DNA from 2 places in the Achromobacter spanius genome. Region 1 is predicted to be linked to the other one. Evidence: riboswitches for the same ligand, from Rfam matches in the RefSeq annotation. Region 1 holds a riboswitch; the other holds the start of a gene.
The links. A riboswitch is a leader RNA that binds a small molecule or an ion and turns the genes downstream of it on or off. The one in region 1 is predicted to bind manganese.
Positions count from the first base shown of each region.

Region 2: it holds a riboswitch for manganese, as region 1 does, so the genes downstream of both, ELS24_RS22795 (manganese efflux pump MntP family protein) here and ELS24_RS05605 (sodium:calcium antiporter) in region 1, are expected to answer to the same signal.

Region 1 covers NZ_CP034689.1:1,244,932-1,255,096, forward strand. The annotation lists gene purH (bifunctional phosphoribosylaminoimidazolecarboxamide formyltransferase/IMP cyclohydrolase) at 1-661, opposite strand, end outside; gene ELS24_RS05580 (helix-turn-helix domain-containing protein) at 766-1,005, opposite strand; gene dusB (tRNA dihydrouridine synthase DusB) at 1,042-2,067, opposite strand; gene ELS24_RS05590 (UbiH/UbiF/VisC/COQ6 family ubiquinone biosynthesis hydroxylase) at 2,221-3,387, opposite strand; gene ELS24_RS05595 (TM2 domain-containing protein) at 3,479-3,943, shown strand; gene ELS24_RS05600 (aminopeptidase P N-terminal domain-containing protein) at 3,951-5,294, opposite strand; yybP-ykoY riboswitch at 5,430-5,595, shown strand; gene ELS24_RS05605 (sodium:calcium antiporter) at 5,675-6,682, shown strand; gene ELS24_RS05610 (hypothetical protein) at 7,142-7,480, shown strand; gene mgtA (magnesium-translocating P-type ATPase) at 7,910-10,165, shown strand, end outside.
Region 2 covers NZ_CP034689.1:4,976,065-4,986,229, reverse strand. The annotation lists gene ELS24_RS22830 (thiamine pyrophosphate-binding protein) at 1-236, opposite strand, end outside; gene ELS24_RS22825 (tripartite tricarboxylate transporter substrate binding protein) at 309-1,286, opposite strand; gene ELS24_RS22820 (cupin domain-containing protein) at 1,339-1,866, opposite strand; gene ELS24_RS22815 (aldehyde dehydrogenase family protein) at 1,881-3,392, opposite strand; partial or broken gene ELS24_RS22810 (transposase) at 4,000-4,222, opposite strand; partial or broken gene ELS24_RS31770 (IS110 family transposase) at 4,459-5,139, shown strand; partial or broken gene ELS24_RS22800 (transposase) at 5,290-5,547, opposite strand; yybP-ykoY riboswitch at 5,848-6,018, shown strand; gene ELS24_RS22795 (manganese efflux pump MntP family protein) at 6,034-6,609, shown strand; gene ELS24_RS22790 (hypothetical protein) at 6,668-6,847, shown strand; gene ELS24_RS22780 (acyl-CoA dehydrogenase family protein) at 8,963-10,105, shown strand; gene ELS24_RS22775 (Bug family tripartite tricarboxylate transporter substrate binding protein) at 10,165-10,165, opposite strand, start outside.

The sequences.
Region 1 (10,165 bases):
GCAAGGTCAGCGTGCCAGGCCATTCGTTACGGGCCGGCACGGCTTCCTGAGCCGGTTCGGCTTCGGCCAGGCTGGTCAGGTAGGCGGCGATGGCGCCGTCGTAGGCGGCCGTGTGGGCATAGACCTTCGAGGCCAGCGCCAGTCGCAGGCCATAGGACGTGCTGCCGTTCTTGTCCATTTCGGCCAGCACGCGCGAATAGTCCACCGGGTCGATCACGACCGTCACGCCACCCGCTTCGGTGCCGTGGTTCTTGGCGGCCGCGCGCAGCATGGCCGGGCCGCCGATGTCGATGTTCTCGACCGCGTCGGCGAACGTGCAATCGGGCTTGGCCACGGTTTCACGGAACGGATACAGGTTCACCACCAGCATGTCGATGCGATCGATGCCCGCCGCCTTGATGGTGTCCATGTGCTCGGCGCTGTCGCGACGGGCCAGCAGGCCGCCGTGAATCTTCGGGTGCAGCGTCTTGACGCGGCCATCCAGAATTTCCGGCGAACCCGTGTGGGCAGCCACTTCGGTAACGGTCAGGCCGGCGTCGGCCAGCAGCTTGGCGGTGCCGCCGGTCGACAGCAGGCGCACGCCACGCGCGGCCAGGGCGCGGGCAAATTCAACGATGCCGGTCTTGTCGGACACCGAAAGCAGGGCGGTTTCGATTTTCATGGTGGGGGACGGGAGTCGGGCGGTGCGCCTTTCTCGTTCAGGTCAGGATGGGAAATCGGCGTGGGAAAGGGCAGTGCCGCCGGTGGCCTGCCCTTGCGTAAAAGCTATACCTGGATATTGTGCGCCAGCAACTTCTTGCGCAGGGTGTTGCGGGTGATGCCCAGCATTTCAGACGCGCGCGACTGGTTGCCGCCCGATCGCTCCAGCGCCACTTCAAGCACCGGGCGTTCGACGCAGCGCATCACCATGTCCCACATATCGTGGGGCTCGGATTCACCCAAGTCTTCGAAATAGCGCTCCAGGCTGGCGCGCACGCATTCTTCCAGGACATCTTTCTTGCTCATTTGAGTACAGATATTTTTATGTTGGTGTTGAGGCGGTCATGCCGCCAGCAGGGCTTCTGCGACCGGCGCCGGGTGGGGCTCGCCGTCGCGCGAGAGGGTATCGAACCAATCCGACACCGCCCGCCACTGGTCGCGGGTATTGTCGATCAGGTTCATGCGGGCGCAGAACGAATCCGCGCCCGGCAGGCCGTCCAGGTACCAGCCGATATGTTTGCGCGCCGTGCGTACGCCGGTGTGCTCGCCATAGAAGCGGTAGTGGTCGTCGAGATGTTCAAGCAACAGCTCGCGCATTTCCCCATGGGAGGGCGGGGCCAGTGATACGCCCGTGCGCAAATAGTGATCGATTTCGCGGAAGATCCAGGGACGGCCCTGGGCCGCCCGGCCAATCATGACCGCGTCGGCGCCAGTGTAATCCAGGACGTGCTTGGCTTTTTCAGGAGAGTCGATATCTCCGTTTGCGATCACGGGGATGCTCAGCTCGGCCTTGACGGCGCGGATAGTGTCATATTCCGCCTCGCCCGTATAGAGGTCGGCGCGGGTGCGGCCGTGCAGGGTCAGGGCCGCGATGCCGGCATTTTCGGCCAGCTTGGCCACGCGCAAGGCGTTGCGGCTGTCGCGGTCCCAACCCGTGCGGGTCTTCAAGGTGACCGGCACGCCCAGCGGCGCACAGGCCGACACGACGGCGTCCAGGATGCGGACGATCAGGTCTTCATGGCGCAGCAGCGCCGACCCCGATGCCACGTTGCACACTTTCTTGACCGGGCAGCCCATGTTGATGTCGATGATGCGCGCGCCCTTGCCGGCATTGAAGACGGCGGCCTCGGCCATCATGGCCGGGTCGGCGCCCGCGATCTGGACCGAAATGGGGGCGATTTCGCCATCGTGGTTCAGGCGGCGCGACGTCTTGACGCTGTCCCACAGCTTGGGGTTGCTGGCGGCCATTTCGGACACGGCATAGCCCGCCCCCAACTTCTTGCAAAGTTGTCGGAACGGACGGTCCGTCACGCCCGCCATGGGCGCGACTAGAACGTTGTTGGGAAGGGTCCACTGGCCTATGCGCATGGTCACATTTTAACCGGCTCGATCAAGCCCCCATTTTTCGAGGGTGCTCGCTTGGTAACAAGAAGGGAGAAATCAGGCGGATCCGGCCCCATTCCGGGGGCCGATTTCCGGACCTGTCTCAGGGCCGGATCGCGAGATCGGATAGCGGGGGGATCAGGTCCGAAAGCCCTGCAACAAATGCTGGGCCAGCGGGGCACGCAACGGCGAAGCCAGATCCATTCCCAGCAAGGCCAGCCCGCAGGCATGTTCCACCGGGGCCAGGCCGGTCGCGAACACGCGTGGCATCAGGTCAGTCAGGCCCGCGGTGATGGCGCGGTCGACATAGCGGGCCTGGGCAAACTCGGTCAACAGGGAAGTGGGGCTAAATTCGGGCCGGGCCAGCCAGCCGGCCAGCGTCTGGGCCAGCCTGGCGGCATCGCGCAAGCCCAGGTTCAGGCCCTGGCCGGCGACGGGATGCAGCGTCTGGGCGGCGTTGCCGATGGCGGCCACGCGCCCTTGCACCTGGGCGCGGCGGGCGGCCAGCGCCAGCGGAAAAACGTGGCGGGGCGCTTGGCTGGACAGCCGGCCCAAGCGGTCGCCAAAGGCGGCGGACAGCGCCGACGAAAACGCCGCGTTGTCCAGCGCGGCCAGTTCCCGGGCCCGTTCGGGCGCGCTGCACCAGACCACCGAATAGGCGTCCGGCGTCTGCGGATGAGGCAGCAAGGCCAGCGGGCCTTCGGAAGTGAAGCGTTCCCAGGCCCAGCCTCGGCGCGGCAGCGTGGCGTGCGCCGTCGTCAGTACGGCATGCTGGCCATAGTCGCGGCGCACATCAGTGGCGCCCGCGCCGTCAGACTGCACGGCAACCCGGCACAGCAGGCTGTGGTCCCCTTGCGTAATGTGCACGCCGTCCGCATCCTGGCGTTCGATCACGGCAGCCGGGCCGGACAGCACGGTGACACCACAGGCCGCCACGCGCTCGTCCAACTTGGCGTGCAAGCCGGAATAGGCCACCACGCTGCCCAACTGCGGCACGCCGAAATCCGTGTTCTGGATAACGGCGCGGCCCAGGCGCCCACGCTGCGACACATGAATGTTGCGGATATCGGCCGACCGCTCGGGCCAGGCCTGCAACGATTCCAGCAATACGCGGCTGCCGTGGTTCATGGCCAGCACGCGGGGATCCGCGGCAGGCACGGCGGCGGAGGCGGCGGGCGTCGGCGCGCTGCCGGCGAGCAGGGCGATGCGCGCCGGGTCCGGCGCCACACGCGCCAGCATCAGGGCCAGCACGCGGCCCACGGGGCCAGCGCCAAGAATCGCAATGTCGAAGGCGGATGCAGTCATGCCGGGATTTTAACCGTCCACTACAATCCGGCACAGCCAGCGCGGTCGGTCGCGCCTCACCCTTTACAGTTGATTCCCAGGTTGATCCCCCATGACGCAGGTTCAGCTTTCACCTTCACTGTCCGCCGCCCCCGCCCGACGTCCGCGCGGCAAGGTCGCCGTGGGGCTGCTGGCTTGTCTGTTTGGGTGGCTGGGCGCGCACTGGTGGTATCTGGGCCGCCGATACGCCTGGGCCGTGACACTGCTGGCCGCAGTCAGCCTGTTCTGTGCGTTCCGCTATTACCCGGTCTGGTACGACAACCCCGCCTTCTTCCTGTTGTTCATTCCGATGATCGACGGCTTCATTGAAAGCGCTGTCTTTTCGCTGATGTCCGACGAGAAATTCGACCGTCGCTACAACGCAGCCCATGGCCGGCCCACGTCCACGGGCTGGGGGCCGGTGCTGGTGGCGCTGCTGGCGTGCCTGGTGGGGTCGGTGGTGTCGATGTTCGCCATCGCCATGGTGGTGGTGTACGTCTGGGTAGCCATGGGCTGGCTGGACGGCCTGGTGCTGTAGCCCGCGCCTATTCGCGCATCAATGCCTCGATCTCGCTGGCTTCCACCGGCACGCCGCGCGTGATCAGTTCACAGCCTTCATCCGTAACCAGCGCATCGTCTTCCGTGCGGATACCGATGTTCCAGTAGCTTTCCGGCACGTCGTCAGCCGGACGCACGTAGATGCCCGGTTCAATCGTCAGCATCATGCCGCGTTCCAGCTTGCGCCACGGGCGATCGCCGCCTTGCGCCGGCCCGGGCTGGCGGTAATCACCCGCGTCATGAACGTCCAGTCCCAGCCAGTGGCCGGTGCGGTGCATGTAGAAGCGGCTGTAGTCGCCGGACTCCAGCACGCCATCCAGCGACCCTTTCAACAATTTCAAATCCAGCATGCCTTGCGCCAGCACGCGCAAGGCGGCTTCGTGGCCGTCGTTGAACGTGCGTCCGGGCGCGGTCGCGGCCGCGGCGGCTTGCTGGGCCGCCACGGTCAGGTCATACAGCGCGCGCTGCGGGCCGCTGTAGCGTCCGTTCACGGGAAAGGTCCGGGTGATGTCACTGGCGTAGCTGTCGACTTCGCAGCCGGCGTCGATCAGGACCAGGTCGCCGTCGCGCAGCACGGCTTCGCCGGCCGGGTAGTGCAGCACGCAGGCATTGGCGCCGGCGGCCACGATGCTGTTGTAGGCCACGGCCTGCGCACCGTGGCGGCGGAATTCATACAGCAGTTCCGCTTCCAGTTCGTATTCGTGCATGCCGGGACGGGCGACCCGCATGGCGCGCGCGTGCGCACCGGCCGATATCTTGGCGGCGCGCCGCATGGTGGCGATTTCGGTCGGGTCCTTGACCAGGCGCATTTCCGCCAACCAGGCGCGGACGTCCTGCTGGCGGGCGGGCGGCGCGTGGCCCGCGCGGCCGGCGTCGCGCGCGGCGGCCAGCCAGCGGTGCAGACGCCCGTCATTACGTTTTTCGCCCGCCAGCGGCGCATAAAGCGTGGGATGGTCCAGCATCAGTCTGGGAATCAACTCATCCAGCGCATCGATGGGGTGCGCATCGTCAAAGCCGAAGTGCTCGGCCGCCGCCTCGGGACCGAAGCGCTTGCCTTCCCAGATTTCATGTTCCACATGGCGCGGCCGACAGAACAGCAACGCGCGTTCGGTGGCGCCCGCGATCAGCACCAGCCAGGCTCCGGGTTCGGTAAAGCCGGTGAGATAAAAAAAATCGCTGTCGTGGCGGTACGGGAATTCGGCGTCGCGGTTGCGGATGGCTTCGGGGGCGGTCGGCAGGATGGCGATGCCGCCGCCATCGGCGCGCATCCGTTCCATCAGGCGTTGGCGGCGGGCGACGAACGGGGCGATGTCGGCGGGAGGCAGGCTCATGGCGGGCAGGGGCGCGAACCCCGCGAAAGATGTGGATGCGGCTTACTTTACCCCGCTATCGCGCGCAAACAACAGCGGATGTGCATTGCGCGAAGCCCATGCGGGATTCACTGGACGGCCCGATTCGCGCTGCTACAATCGCGGCTCTGTCATTGGGGAGTAGCCATCCTTTGTCCCCAAAGGAGTTAGCGTCAACAGACTTGGTGGTTCAGGGCCGCGTAGCGGTTGCTAGAACTCCATGGCGCTAACGGTTTCCATGCAAGCGGCATCGCCCGCCGCATGGATCAGCCAGGCGAGACCTTTGGCCGCGTAGCGTTCACCCTAGCCGGGCGAGCCGTTGCGTCGCGCCAATTGGTTTCTGCTCGTCCGGCTGCGTATCTATGTTGCTCACCCTGTTTCTGTTTTTCCTGTCCGCGGCAGTGATTTACTTCGCCTGCGAATTCTTCGTCAACGGCGTTGAATGGGTCGGACACCGCTTCCACCTGGGCGCCACCGCCACCGGCACGATTCTGGCGGCCTTTGGCACGGCGTTGCCGGAAAGCGCGGTGACTTTCATGGCGGTCGTCTTCGGCGACACCCCTGAACAGAAAGACATCGGCGTCGGCGCGGCCATGGGCGGCCCGCTGGTATTGGCCACCCTGGCCTACGCGGTGGTGGGTATTGCCCTGTGGCGCGCACGCCGCGGCGGCCAGCCGGAAAAAGCCAACTGTATTAACGCGGACCAACGCCGGTTGGCCCGCGACCAGGCCTGGTTCATGGGCATCTTCCTCTTCAAGGTGGGGCTGGGTCTGCTGGCCTTTGCGTGGAAGCCCTGGCTGGGCATCCTGTTTCTGGCCACTTACGGCATGTACGTCTGGCGCGAACTCAGCCATGACGAGGCGCGCGCCGACTGCGAAGACCTGGAGCCGCTCAAGCTGCGGCCCAGCGACACCGACCCGTCCATGTTCTGGGCCGCCACGCAAACCATCCTGGCGCTGGTCGTGATTGCCGGCGCCTCGCACGTGTTCGTGAACCAGATCGAGCTGCTGGGCATCGCCATGGGTGCGTCGCCACACGTGGCCGCCTTGCTGCTGGCGCCGGTCGCCACGGAGCTGCCCGAAATCATGAATGCGCTGATCTGGGTGCGCCAGGGCAAGGAACGCCTGGCGCTGGGCAATATCTCGGGCGCGATGATGATCCAGGCGACCATTCCCAGCTCATTGGGGATCTTCATGACGCCCTGGTTGCTGGATGCGCCGCTGCTGGCGGCCGGCCTGTTCACCATGTTGTCGATCGGTCTGCTGTGGCTGCGTTTCCGCCGCTCGGTGATGACGGTGCCCGCGTTGTCGGCGGTGGGCGGTTTCTATGCCTTGTTCGCGACCTATTTGGTGTGGCACTTCTACGCCTGACGCGGGAACGGAAAGACGGAAAAGCGGCGCAAGGCTGACACGCTTTGCGCCGCTTTATCTTTTTTGCGCCGTTGTGACGTTAAACCGCAAAAACCTTGTCCATCAGTGGAAACCCGCGTAAAATCCGTCCGTTATCCATCTCAGGAGCAGTCTTCGTGAATACCGATTCCGGCGAAAGTAGTCGATCTTGCATCGACATCGCTGTCTGACAGGAAACACGCAGAGCTCCATCTGCCGCATCCTGTCATACAGGTTGCGGCGTATCCCAAGCCCTGGGCTTCTACCCGGGCAATAGCGCAGGCCTTCGGCTTGCCGGGAAATTCCCCAACATAAACCGCCAGAACCGCCGCTAGTCGCAGCGTCAGCGTTCGTGCACGTCTTTTGTGCACGTTGCCATGCGCCGCGTCCGGCTGCTCGCGTACTCGCGATACCGCTCCCCATCTTGCAATGGAGGTCGTTATGCGTTTCTTCGACTTGTTCCTACGCCGCGCTGGCGTAGACCGTGCCACCGCCCTGAGCCGCCGTCGCGGCACGTCGCGTTTGACGGTCATTTGTCCGCGCGACGAATTGGGCGCCTTGCGCAAGCAGATCTGCCTGGACTTCAGCGCCGCCGGCCTGGACGTCTCGCAAGTGCAGGTCGACCAAGGCCGCGACCCGAACATGGCGTCAGCTTGCATCACCGTCAATTGCCCGCCCGAACTGCGTGCTGAATTGATGTCGCAAGCGCGCCGTCTCAGCGCCAACCCTGCCGTTCGCCACGTGCATTTCGGCGCGCAAGCCGCCGCGATGGCCGCTTGAACGGCACCCGTTCCACAGGAGAGATCATGCCTAGTGCCTTAGACCCCGACCCTCGATTGCGCCCTGTGTGTGGCGCCGGCATGACTGTCTGACCTGTCTTCTCTTCTGAGCCGACCGGCCGGACAGCATCCCGGTTCTGGCGGACTCCGCAGCAATGAATCCCCGGCCAAGGCCCCGTCTTTGACGACGGACGCGTCCCAGGCGCCGGTCTCGATTCCTAGCTAGCTCCTTTCCGTTTTCCGCACTCCGGCGCGACTTCACCGCGATCCGGACACCGGCAACGTTGCCCCGGTGCCTGCGCACGCCCATCAGGGGCGGCTTGACGGCTTTCAGCGTGAAAGTCGCGGCCCGTCGCTGTCCGCGTGCCTGGCCCAGGGTGGGCGCGCCCGTGTCTCCGACAAGAAATCAAACAAGAACCGGAGCACTCCGATGTTTTTCTTTCTGAAGTCTTTTTTTTCGTCCGCCGCGAGCCGGCGGCGCGCAAGCCGGCATTTCCGGCGCACTCCCATTCTTGAACAGGGCAGCCAAAACGGCGCCGTGTCGACGCCGTCCGAGGCCTCGCGGCAGGCCAACCGCCAGATGCTGGAACGGTCAAGCATGGGGCTGGATGCCTTGTTCTCACTTTTGGCCAGCGGCCGGGGCGGCCTGTCGGAAGCTCAGGCGCAAGCGGCGCGCGAACGACACGGCGCCAACGAGGTCGACCACGAAAAGCCGCTTTCCTGGGTTTCCCATCTGTGGCTGTCCTATCGCAACCCTTTCAATCTGCTGCTGACCGCATTGGCCGGTCTGTCGTGGCTGACCGATGTGCGCATGGCCGAGCCTGACGACAAATCGTGGACGGCGGTGGCAATCATCGGGTCGATGGTGGTCATTTCCACCGTGCTGCGTTTTGCTCAGGAATTACGGTCTAACCGCGCGGCCGAAGCGCTGAAAGCCATGGTGCAGAACACCGCCACCGTGCTGCGCGTGAACGCCGAGGCGCCGGCCGCCGGCAACGGTCGGCGATTGTTTGGCGCGCCCTTGCACGACTCCGGCTCGCACCAGATGGAAGTGCCGCTGGCCGAGCTGGTGCCGGGCGATGTGGTGCTGCTGTCCGCGGGTGACATGATTCCCGCCGACTGCCGGATCCTGAATGCCAAAGACCTGTTCGTTGCCCAAGCGGCGTTGACGGGCGAATCGCTACCGGTTGAAAAGCATGCCGTCCAGCGCGTAGAAACCCAGAACGCGCTTGAACTGGAAAACATGGCGTTCATGGGCACCAACGTGGTCAGCGGTTCGGGCAGCGCCTTGGTCATCGCCACGGGCGCCAATACCTATTTCGGCCAGTTGGCCGGCCGGGTGACGCAAGCCAGCCGCGCGCCGACCCAGTTTCAGCAGGGCATCAACCGTGTCAGTTGGGTGCTGATCCGCTTCATGCTGGTGATGGCGCCCATCGTCTTGCTCATCAACGGCTTCACCAAGGGAGATTGGCTGGAGGCGCTGCTGTTCGCGCTGGCCATTGCCGTGGGCTTGACGCCTGAAATGCTGCCGATGATTGTCACAGCCACGCTGGCCAAGGGCGCCTTGCGCATGTCGCGCCGTAAAGTCGTGGTCAAGCGGCTGGACGCCATCCAGAACCTGGGCGCAATGAACGTGCTGTGTACCGACAAGACCGGCACGCTGACGCAAGACCGCATCGTGCTGGAACGGCATACCGACGTCTATGGATCCAGCAGCGACGACGTATTGGCCTATGCCTATCTGAATAGCTACTACCAGACCGGCCTGAAGAATCTGCTGGACGTGGCGGTGCTGCAGCACGCGGAGCTCAAGCGCAGCCTGAACCTGGCGGCCAGGTACCGCAAAGTGGATGAAATTCCTTTCGACTTTTCGCGTCGCCGGATGTCGGTCGTGGTCAATGAAACCGAGAACGGCCGTGATCATCACGAACTGATCTGCAAGGGCGCGCTGGAAGAAATGCTGCTGGCCTGCACGCGGCTGCGCGTGGGCGACGCGGTGCTCCCGTTGACGGATGCGCGGCGCGCGGATATCCGGCGGGTGACGGCTGAGCTTAATCGCGACGGCCTGCGGGTGATCGCGGTGGGCGTCAAGGAGATGCCGCCTACGCAGTTGACCTATGGCGTGGCCGACGAATCCGACTTGGTGCTGGTGGGCTACATGGCCTTCCTGGATCCGCCAAAAGAATCGACCGGTCCGGCCCTGGCTGCGCTGAAGGCATCTGGCATCGAGGTCAAGGTGCTGACGGGAGACGCGGAACTGGTTACGCAGAAGGTCTGCCGCGAAGTCGGTTTCGACGTGCGCCGCGTCTATCTGGGCGCGGACATCGAGGCCATGGACGATGCGCAACTGGCCGTGGCCGTGCGTGAAGCCAATGTCTTCGCCCGGCTGACGCCCGCGCACAAAGAGCGCATTGTGCGCAGCCTGCGCGCGCAGGGCGACACGGTGGGCTTCATGGGCGACGGCATCAACGACGCGCCGGCCCTGCGCGCCGCCGACGTGGGCATTTCGGTGGATACGGCGGTGGATATCTCGAAGGAAGCCGCCGACATCATCTTGCTGGAAAAGAGCCTGATGGTGCTGGAGGACGGCGTGATCGAAGGCCGCAAGACCTTCTGCAATATGCTCAAGTACCTGAAGATGACGGCCAGCTCGAACTTCGGCAATGTGTTCTCGGTCTTGGTGGCC
Region 2 (10,165 bases), 3.0 Mb from region 1:
CCGTGCGCCATGGCGACGCCGTGCTCTTCATGCAACACCAGCAGCATTTGCGGCTGCTGGTTGCCCAGGTGGTTCACCAGACTATCGTGCAGCCCACGAAAGCTGGCGCCCGGGTTGACGAAGAGATAACGGATGCCGACGTCTCGAATCGCGTCGGCGATGACGTCGCTTCCCCAGCATCCACTTTCAGACGGAGAGGGCACGGGCACATCGCGACGAGGGTAGTCCTTGCTCATATCGAACTCACATTGATGATCTTGATCGGGTGCGCAGGCACGGGCGGTGCGCTGGCGGAAACGCGGGGAGGCTTAGCGGCTTTCCGCAGAGATTCCCGCATGCTTGATGACTTGGCCCCAGCGCTTGAGGTCTTGTGCCGCAAGTTCGCGAAATTCCTCGGGTGTGCTTGTCTTCGCTTCGATGCCTTGTTCGGTCAGAGACTTTTTCACGCTGGGCTTCGTCAGGACCGCGCGGGTGTCTTGATTGATCTTCTGCAGAACGCCAGCGGGCGTGCCGGCGGGGGCAACCAGCCCCACCCAGATGTCGCTCTCGTAGCTCGGATATCCGCTTTCGGCGATGGTGGGAACGCCTGGGAGCAAGGCTGAACGATCCTTGCTTCCGAGCGCCAGCGCCCGAAGCTTCCCGGCTTGAATGTGGGGCAGAACCGAGTTCAACGGCGCAAACAGTACGTGGACCTGGCCCGCCAGAAGATCGGCGGTGGCAGGGGCCGCGCCCTTGTAGGGGATGTGCGTCATGCTTATGCCGACGACGCTTTTGAATAGTTCGGCCGAGAGGTGCTGGGGAGACCCGGCTCCCGAGGAGGCGTAATTCAATGTGCCTGGGTGCGCCTTGGCGTACGAGACGAGTTCCCGCAACGATTTCGCCGGGACCGAGGGGTTGACGACCAACACGACGGGAACCGTCCCAAGCAAGGTGATCGGGGAAAAGTCCTTTGCCGGATCGAAATTCTGCCGGTACATGACAGGATTTACGGACATCACGTTGTTGGCGGCGATGAGCAGCGTGTATCCGTCCGCCTGAGACCTGGCGACGAGTTCGGCGCCGATGTTGCCAGCGGCCCCAGGCTTGTTTTCAGCGATGACGGGCTGTTCCCATTTTGCGCTGAGCTCCTGGGCGATGACGCGGGCCAGGACGTCGTTGCTTCCGCCCGGCGTGAACGGAATGACCAGTTTCACGGCCTTTTCAGGGTATTGCTGTGTGGCCGCAGCGGGAGTTGCGGCAAATGCGGCACAGAGCGCGCAGAGCGCGGACGCAATAGTGATTTTCATGTCTTCCTCCTCGGCTCGCATGGAGCCTTTATGTTTTTTCGGTCTGCACCAATCAGGCGAAGTACCGCCCTGCCATAAAGGTTGGTGGAATCTCGTTGTTCTCTGCCGAATAGCCATCGAAAGGACGGCCGTCCATTCCAACACGCTGCAGGACGTCCGCGCCCGGCGAAACGGCCGCGCCGATTCGAAGCAGGACCAACGCTTCATCGTCGAACGCCTGGAATTTGTAAAAGCTCCCGGCGGGTAGCAAGACGCAGTCGTAACGCCGCGCCTCGTGCACTTCTCCAGCGGGTCCTTCGAACCGCGCACCTCCTTGCAGCACCACAAACACGTGGTCTTCGTTGGGATGGGCGTGCAGTTCGTTCTCGCCACCCTCGGCGTACGTCTTGAGGACGACGCTCAGCATGTCAGTGGCGCCGAGCACCTGATTGGTACGGCCCGAGGAGGGAAGCGGGGCGGTCAGATGGAAGAAGCTCGGCGTTTTTTTCTGGGCAAGCTGCAGCATTTCGGCTCGCCAGTCATCGGCGCTGTTAACGATAGGGGCTACGGGCCGGCTTCTGGATTCTTCAGGGGTTTTCATCGACACTCCAGGGGTTACGCGGTGCGATGGCTGGGCACCGCCTTCAGGTAGACGTTCTTCTCCTTGGAGAAGCTCAGAAGTTCTTCAAGGCATTCCTCGCGTCCCAGGCCGGACTGCTTGTGACCGCCAAACGGGGTGCCAAGGAAGTGCTTCGACGTTTCGTTCACCCACACGTAGCCAGCCTCGACATTGGCGATGCAGTGCTGGGCGTGCCGCAGGTCATGGGTCCAGATTGAGCAGGTGAGGCCAACGGGCAGGGCGTTCACGTCTTGCAGCATTGCGCCCTCGTCTTCCCACTTGAGCACCGAAAGAACCGGGCCGAAGATTTCTTCGGACGCGATGCGCATGTGCTGCTTGACGTCCACGAACACGGTGGGCTCCAGGAAGAAGCCGCCTTGGAGCCGCGGGTCCGTGGGCGGCTTGCCGCCACACAGCAGACGCGCTCCTTCCTGTTTCCCAAGCTCGATGTACTGGCGAATGCTGTCGTACTGCGCGCGGCTGATGATGCAGCCCATGGTGGTGGCAGGATCCGTCGGGATGCCGGGGACAAGCGCCTGGCAGTGGTCGATGAGTAGCCGGTTTACTTCGTCGTAGATGTCGGCGTGAATGAACGCTCGGCTCGTCGAGCCGCAGGATTGCCCGCACCAGGAAAAATTCATCCCTGCGACGACCGCGGCTGCGACCGTGGCAGGGTCGACGTCGGGATATGCGATCAACGCATTCTTTCCCCCGAGCTCCAGCAGTACGGGCTTGACGGTCTCGGCGGCGGCTCGACCGACGGCGATTCCCGTTGCAACGCTCCCTATGACCGCAACAGCGGAAACGCGCGGATCCGACGCCAATTCCGCACCCACTTCCTTTCCGCCAGGTATCACATTGAATACGCCGGCGGGAAACAGGCCCTCGGACAGCTCCGCGAGTCGCAGCGCAGAAACGGGCGCCTGCTCCGGCGGCTTGATGATCAGCGAATTGCCGGCAGCGAGCGGGGCGGCTGCCTTGCCGGCGGAGAACATGAGGGGGTGATTGAAGGGAATGATGCGGGCAACGATGCCCAAGGGCTCGCGCACCGAGAACGAAAAATCGCCTGGCCCCATGGGCACGGAATGCCCCTTCATCTCCGTTACCAGCCCTGCAAAGAAGTCAAGTTGCGATGCGGCAATTTCCACGTCCATGACCAGGTCGCGCCACGGATTTCCCCCGGTCGCCGCGTCTATCAGCGCGAGTTCCTTGGCGTTCTCTCGAAGACGTTGGGCAAAGGCGCGAATCGACTTGGCGCGTTCCAGGGGGCGGATGGCCTTCCACGCCAGGAAACCGGCTTGCGCTGCGGTAATGGCGCTCTCTACATCCGCGGTCGACCCTTGCGCGACGTCACAGATCTTCCCCCCTGTGGCGGGATTACGGATAACGGAGTAGCGCGCGTGCGCTGGGCGATGCCACGATCCCCCGTAATAGAGATCGAGATTTGAAGGCATCGATGCGTTCAGGCCTGGTACTTCATGCGCAGCATTGGGTAAATCAGAGTTCATCAAGCTTCCTCTTTGAAAGACGAGCTCGTCCCTTGCCATTCCTTTTCGGGGCAGGTCGGGATACTTGTGCTCCTGGAGCGCTGAGGGCTCACGATGGTCGATCCGAGGCGACGGATCTTGAAGATGGACAGAAGCTAGGGAGGCCGGGCGCTGGGCGGGCACATGGGGATGTCTCCTGATCGTGAGCCACGGAAAGGGCGGCCCGTCTTTGCGGGCTTCAATCAGAATACTTAGATCGCTAATGAAAAGGATACTGGTAGATGCCCTACGGCCTTGACGTACATAGCGTGGACATTTGACTTGCGGCTGCGTCACCGTTCCGGCCAGCACGACTCCGGTTGGAGTCGTGGCCGTGGTGTTTGCCGAGTGTCTACCGTTTGACCGCTGTGGCGGGCCTGCGTCGGCAGGGGAGCAATCTCACCTGTGATTGGCGGGAGGGGCGGTGGTGAAGGCAGTCGCCACCAATCCGCCGTTCAATCGAAGAAGGAGGCGGTGACTGGGGGACGCGGCCCTTGGGCGCGGACGGGGGCTCAGCATTGGGTGAAAGTTGTAGGGGCGCGGTTGGGAGCCTGTCCGTATTTCTGTGGGCGAGGCGTTTTAAAAGTTGTTATCCCCGCGCCGCAGCAAACCGTTCGCCGAACAGGATAGCAAACCGGTTCATGGCGGCTTTCCAGTCGAAGGTCGCCCTCACGGACTTGGCCAGCACGTTGCGTAGCGCCAACCATAGGAGCTTGATGGCGGCCTCGTCGGTGGGGAAGTGACCGCGCGTCTTTGATGATCTTTCGCAATTGCATGTTCAAGCTCTCGATGGCGTTGGTAACCGGCATGATATAGCCAGCGCCCCACCGTTCCGCGCCGCGCAGTTCCGGCGTATGGATGTGACCATTCGGGACACGGGGCACTGGGGAGCACTTCGGGTGGTCAGGCCGTTCTTATACGATGAGCCGCGAGCTCGTGTTAGTAGTTGGCCGCCCCTGCGACCCGCCCAGTTGCGCTGCGAGCGCGAATCCGTAGTTGTCGTGCTGTCCCACCGGCTCCCTACATTCATTCGAATGGGAGAACGGTTATGCGAATCGTAGGGTTAGATGTTTCTCGCTCCGTCGCTGAGATTGCGTACCTGGAGGACGGCGTACTGCGTGCAGGTGGCCGTGCCGGGCTGAGACGAGATGAACTAGAACGCTTTGCCGCGAAGTTGCACAAGAGCGATCATGTGGTGCTCGAGGCGACGGGCAACATCGCTGCCATCGTCAATGTGCTTCGCCCGCATGTGGCGCGCGTGGCGATTGCGAACCCGCTACAGGTACGGCTCATCGCCGAGGCTCGCGTCAAGACAGACAAGATTGACGCGGCGGTGCTCGCACAACTGTACGCGAGCCATTTCCTGCCCGAAGTCTGGATGCCCGACGAGAACACGCTGGCTCTACGCCGACAGGTCTCGCGCCGGGCACAACTCGTTCGGCAACGCACGAGGCTCAAGAACGGAGTCCATGCGGTGCTGGCTGTGCATCTGATCGCGCGGTGTTCTGCTACGCACCTGTTTGGCGAGAAGGGACGGGTGTGGCTCGGCGCGCAGCCTCTGCCAATGGATGAGCGCTTGGGCGTCGAGCAACGCCTGCGGGAACTGGACCGCCTTGGTGAAGATCTGCGAGAGGTGGACCGGGCCTTGGCGCAGGTCAGTATCAGTGACGAACGACTGCGCAGTCTGCTGACCATCACCGGCGTAAACACCACGGTGGCAATCGGCCTGAAGAACGGGCCGTCGCTGCGCAGGCTGAACGTACCTATCAACGGCTGTTCTCAAGATGGAAGGAGGCGCGCCCCAAGGGGCGCGACGCCCCACTGTTATGGCCGGGGACACGGATTTCATAAAAAAATCGCGTTGGGGCTTGTCGTTTTCATCCGTCGTATAGATCACGCGCCTGATGTCCGGCGGGAAGACGACGAACGGCGTGACGTTCTCCCAGGCCCGCTGCCAGGCCGCGACGATCGTTGGGTACTTGATCCCCCAGGGCCCATCGGCGAATGTTTGCAGCCCCTGCTCGGCCGCCACGGCCTTGCGATCCTTCCAACACGCGTAATCCAGGCTGTTGCGGATCAGATGCACAATGCAGGTCTGCACCGTCGTGCGCGGGAACAGGTCTTGAACCTCGCTGGGCGTCATCGGTCCCTTGACCAGATGGTCCAGCAACTCGGCCGGCACTTCAGGCAGCCGCCCACGGGCCGCTGCCTGAGCGGCTGCCGTGCGTTTCTTCTTCATCGGCATATCCATGATCTTTAGTCCTCATGATATGCCCCGCACACAAAATCACGGATAGGCCCGGCCGTCGCCGAACGGCGGCTTCCGACCGACCCAAAGCGGAAGTTCGGATGTGCTCTAACCAACGACTGTTGTGCTTGGATTGCTGTCGTAGTGGCGGCCGCCAATTTGGCAATCGTGGGCGGCGCCGCTACAATAGCGATCCTCTTTGGGGAGTAGCCGGCTTCCAGATTGCCTGGAAGAAGCTTTCGTCAACAAGCTCGGCCCCCACGGCCGTGGCGAAGGCAACCCAGCGTAGGCGAGACCAACGAGCATCTTCCGACAGCCCAGGCCGGGCGCGGACGATGTTCGTCGTGTCCCACAATGCCCGGCCGACTTCTTACCATGAATCCCATCTCTGTCTTCATGCTCGGCTTGGCCATGTCCACCGACGCATTTGCCGCCGCCCTCGCGCGCGGCGCCGCCATGTACAAACCCCGCCTCTTCGAGGCGCTTAAGATCGGCCTTATTTTCGGCGTGGTGGAAGCTATCACCCCTGCCGTTGGGTGGTTGCTTGGCTCTGTGGCGTCAAATCTTATTGAAGCCTACGATCACTGGTTGGCTTTCGTGCTCCTGATTGGATTAGGCGCGCATATGATCTACAAAGCGAGTCAGCCGGATGAGGGGGAAGAGGCGGCGCCGGTATCAAGCAAAGAGAAGAAAATCGCCGCGATTGCGCTTACGGGTCTGGCCACAAGCATCGATGCCATGGCGGTGGGTGTAGGACTTGCGTTCATTGACGTCAACATTATCGCGGTTTCGCTCGTCATCGGCTTCTGTACGTTTGTCATGGTCACCGTCGGTGTCATGGCTGGCCGGGCGCTAGGCTCGCTCATAGGTAAACGCGCCGAGCTGGTGGGGGGGCTCGTGCTGATCATGGTAGGCGCCACGATTCTCTACGAGCACCTCACTGCTACCTAACAGCGCGGCGCAAGGGATAAATTACATTCTTATCTACGACTGGGGTTTGAATTCCTGGTTGAACCAGGTTTCGAACGTGTGGCTGCTCCGCATAATCGAAGGTTTGTTCTTCGAGGTCGGCGAGGCAAACGATCTGCGCGTGCGGAGCAAGCATTTCAACGCATTGCCGGGTTTCGATTCGGTTTCGATCCATGTCGACGCGGCAGTTGAATTCGCGCTCGGAGAGCGCTTCCGGTAGTTCCTCTTCTAAAGTGCACCCGGTTTAACCTCGGACGTCCCTCGGCTGGATTTCAGCTTATGGCCGAAAACGGACCCCATCGTCGGCGGCTTCCGACCTTGGCTTACAGCCGGATATGACGTCCGGAAGACCGATTTCGAGTGTCAAGTTCTGGATGACGCGCCGCTCAGCCTCGCATGCAGCCGGTGGCTGCTGCTATTGATACGATGCGGCCGACTTAGGGCACGGGTGTGGCCACCAGCTTGTCGCTTGGAATGGGCACCAGGAAATCCCCGCATTCGTCGACAGGCGCGGTAAACCAATCGCGGTAAGCGCCCTCAGGCAGGATGACAACCATGCGCTTTTCTTTGCCGGGCTGGTGGTATTCACGGAAAAGCGGGTCCTTGCCCGCTTTGATGGTCAGCTTGGTGTAGCTTTCCTGTCATTGCCCGGCGGGATCGCGGTACCGGTGCGACAAACGTGCAATGCCGATGGGTGTGCCGTCCGGGTGAAGCGGGTCGCGGCGGCCGTGCCTAAGCGCCAGTCAGGCTCGAAGATGGCATCGGCCGGAATGATGCAGTGTTGCGCGCTTCTCCAGGCATTACCCAAGGTGAACGACTTCGGGGCTGTCTCGCTGTGGGCGTTGAAGGTGGAAATTCAGAGACACGCTGTCGGAGACCAGCGTGTTGCCGTCCCACCTGGCGCTATTATTCACGGCGTTGACCCTGCTTGCCTCTCGTGCGGAGGACATTGACTTGTCGGGGCGGGTCATCGAATCTCTCTCGGGGATTCCTGCATTCGATCCAGTTGCGCGAGCTCACGCATATCTTTCGGGCCGGACGTTCGGTGACGCGCCGCCGGGGGATGGGCAGGTTCGTAGGGACTCTGTGCCTATCGGGGGGAATCGTCAGGTCGCTCCAATCAGCGCCAGCGCCGTAGTCCGAACGAACTGTGGTTGTCGTGCCCTCCGATCCGCAGGATGCCGAAGGACGCTTCGCCCAGTAGGCGGGATACGCCTGGTCAGCCGGGTTCTTGCCGGCCAGCAAGGCCGCATTATTCGACCCCAAACGCGACTGATGCTCGCGGCTAGCGTACCCCGCAAACTTCGAAATCGTCTTGACGGGCCGCGTTCAGGCACTGCGCTGGCGGTTTTGGTTCAGGCCCGCGGCCTTGAACGCCTCGAATAGCGTCGCTCCGTGGGGGGGAGCGCCACGTCGGTGCGCCGCACCATGCCCAGCGCTCGTTCGAACGTCTCGGCGACACCGCGGAGACCGGATCGGTGGTCAGGGAGTTGATGGTGGCCTTGGCGCCCTCGCGCGGCCCAAGTCGAGCTTGGCGTCGTCCGCATCCACGGCTACAACGCTCAGGCTTATCGCCTTGGCGTACTGCACAGCCATCCAGTCGACTCCGCCGATGCAGGAGATGACAATCCGACTGCCGGACGGGGGGCGCCATTGACGCCAGCGCAAAGCACCGGCGCCAATCGAAAAAATTCTACTTCTGCCTGCATCGCGTTTCTAGAGGGGTAATTAATCGACACCGCCTTGGACATGAGGGTATTCCTGATCCAGCCTGACCTCATTGAGCAGGTGCCGACGGACGGCCGGGATCACCGCTCAACGGGGGAAGGCTTGTCGGCGTCATCCCACCCCTCTGACGGATTGAAGAAGTCGCCAGGCGAAATTTTTAGGAGACGAAACTTTTCATTTGCCGCAGGAGAGCGCCGGAGGGGCTCGTCTACACAGCCAATTGCCTCCATCAATAATAGTCACTTCAGGAGATCAGGCGGACGGAAGCGCTCATATAAGGATTGAAGTGAGAGGCGCGAACAGGAATCTAGAGACACAAAAATGTGTACTCGGGCCACTCATTTGTGCTCATCGCACGGACAGTGCCATGAGCTCAAATGAGCAAGAGTTGCGGTCGGGGACGCTGGCCCGAATTTTGCATCCATTGATTGCTGTAATACTCCCGCGTCAGCGTCGGACGAGCCGGTAGATTGAGTAACGCCAGAGACCCCAGAAGAAACTGATACAAGGCAACTTGGTCAATTCCTATCTTCACACCTGTACAGACTCCTCGCGCATGAGGCACTCGACTGTCAGAGGTGCAATTGAATATCTCGGAGGCAAGCAGATGGACTTTAATCAAACTGAAGAACAGATCATGTTGCGTTCGGCGATCGAACGGCTTGTGCATTCAATGTGCACGCCCGAAAAAGTTAGGCAGTGGGACCGCGACGGTTCGTATCCGGAGGAAGTCTATGCGGCTATGGTCGACGCCGGTTTTGTCTCCATGGTAGTCCCGGCCGAGTACGGCGGGATGGGCAGTCCGATGTCTGATTGCATCATCCTCTACGAAGAGGTCGCCAAGCCCAGCGTGGACTTCGCGACGCGCATTGCGCTACAGGCCTGGGGCTGCTCGATTCTGGCGGATGTGGCGCCAGAGGAGTTGAAGCGCGAATTCCTGCCGCGCGTGGCGCAAGGCGAGGCCAAGCTATCGTTCAGCCTCACTGAGCCCAGTTCCGGGTCGGATGCGGCGTCGCTGACCACGAGCGCGCGGCGCGACGGCGATGATTGGCTGATCAACGGCCAGAAGGTGTTCTCCAGCGGCGCGGATGCGCCCGACAACCACATCGTGCTGGCCGTCAGGACCGCGAAGAGCGACAAGCGGCACGATGGCATTTCCCTGTTCCTGGTGCCCAATGATCTCAAGGGCATCACCATCCGGCGTCTGGACGTCATCGGCCGCCGCGTGTTGGGCCTGTCGGAAATCTACTTCGACGACGTGCGCGTGCCCTCGCGCTATCTGCTGGGAGAGGAAGGCAAAGGCTGGGGATATATCGGACGCCATCTGGAACGCGAGCGCATCACGCTCGCGGCGAACTATCTGGGCTGCGCCAGCAGCGCCTTGAACGACGCCACGATCTACGCCCAGGAAAGAAAGCAGTTCGGGCGCCCCATCGGCCAGTTCCAGGCCATCGCGCACATGCTGGCCGACATGGCGACCGAGGTGGAATGCGGCCGCTGGCTGACCGCGATGGCCGCCTGGCGCTATGACAATGGCTTGTCGTGCCGCAAGGAAGCCAGCATGGCCAAGCTCTACGTTTCAGAGATGCTTCAGCGGGTCACCGCCTCGGGGATGCAGATCCTGGGCGGACACGCCTACACCACGGATCACGCGATGCAACGGCATTGGCGCGATGCCCGCAACGCGACCGTCGGAGGCGGCACCTCGCAGATTCAGCGCGAATTGATCGCGCGGGAATTGGGACTGTAAGCGCTTGACGGCAGGGCGGCCCGGTAGCGGGCCGCCCAGTGGGACGATGCCGCAGCCGCC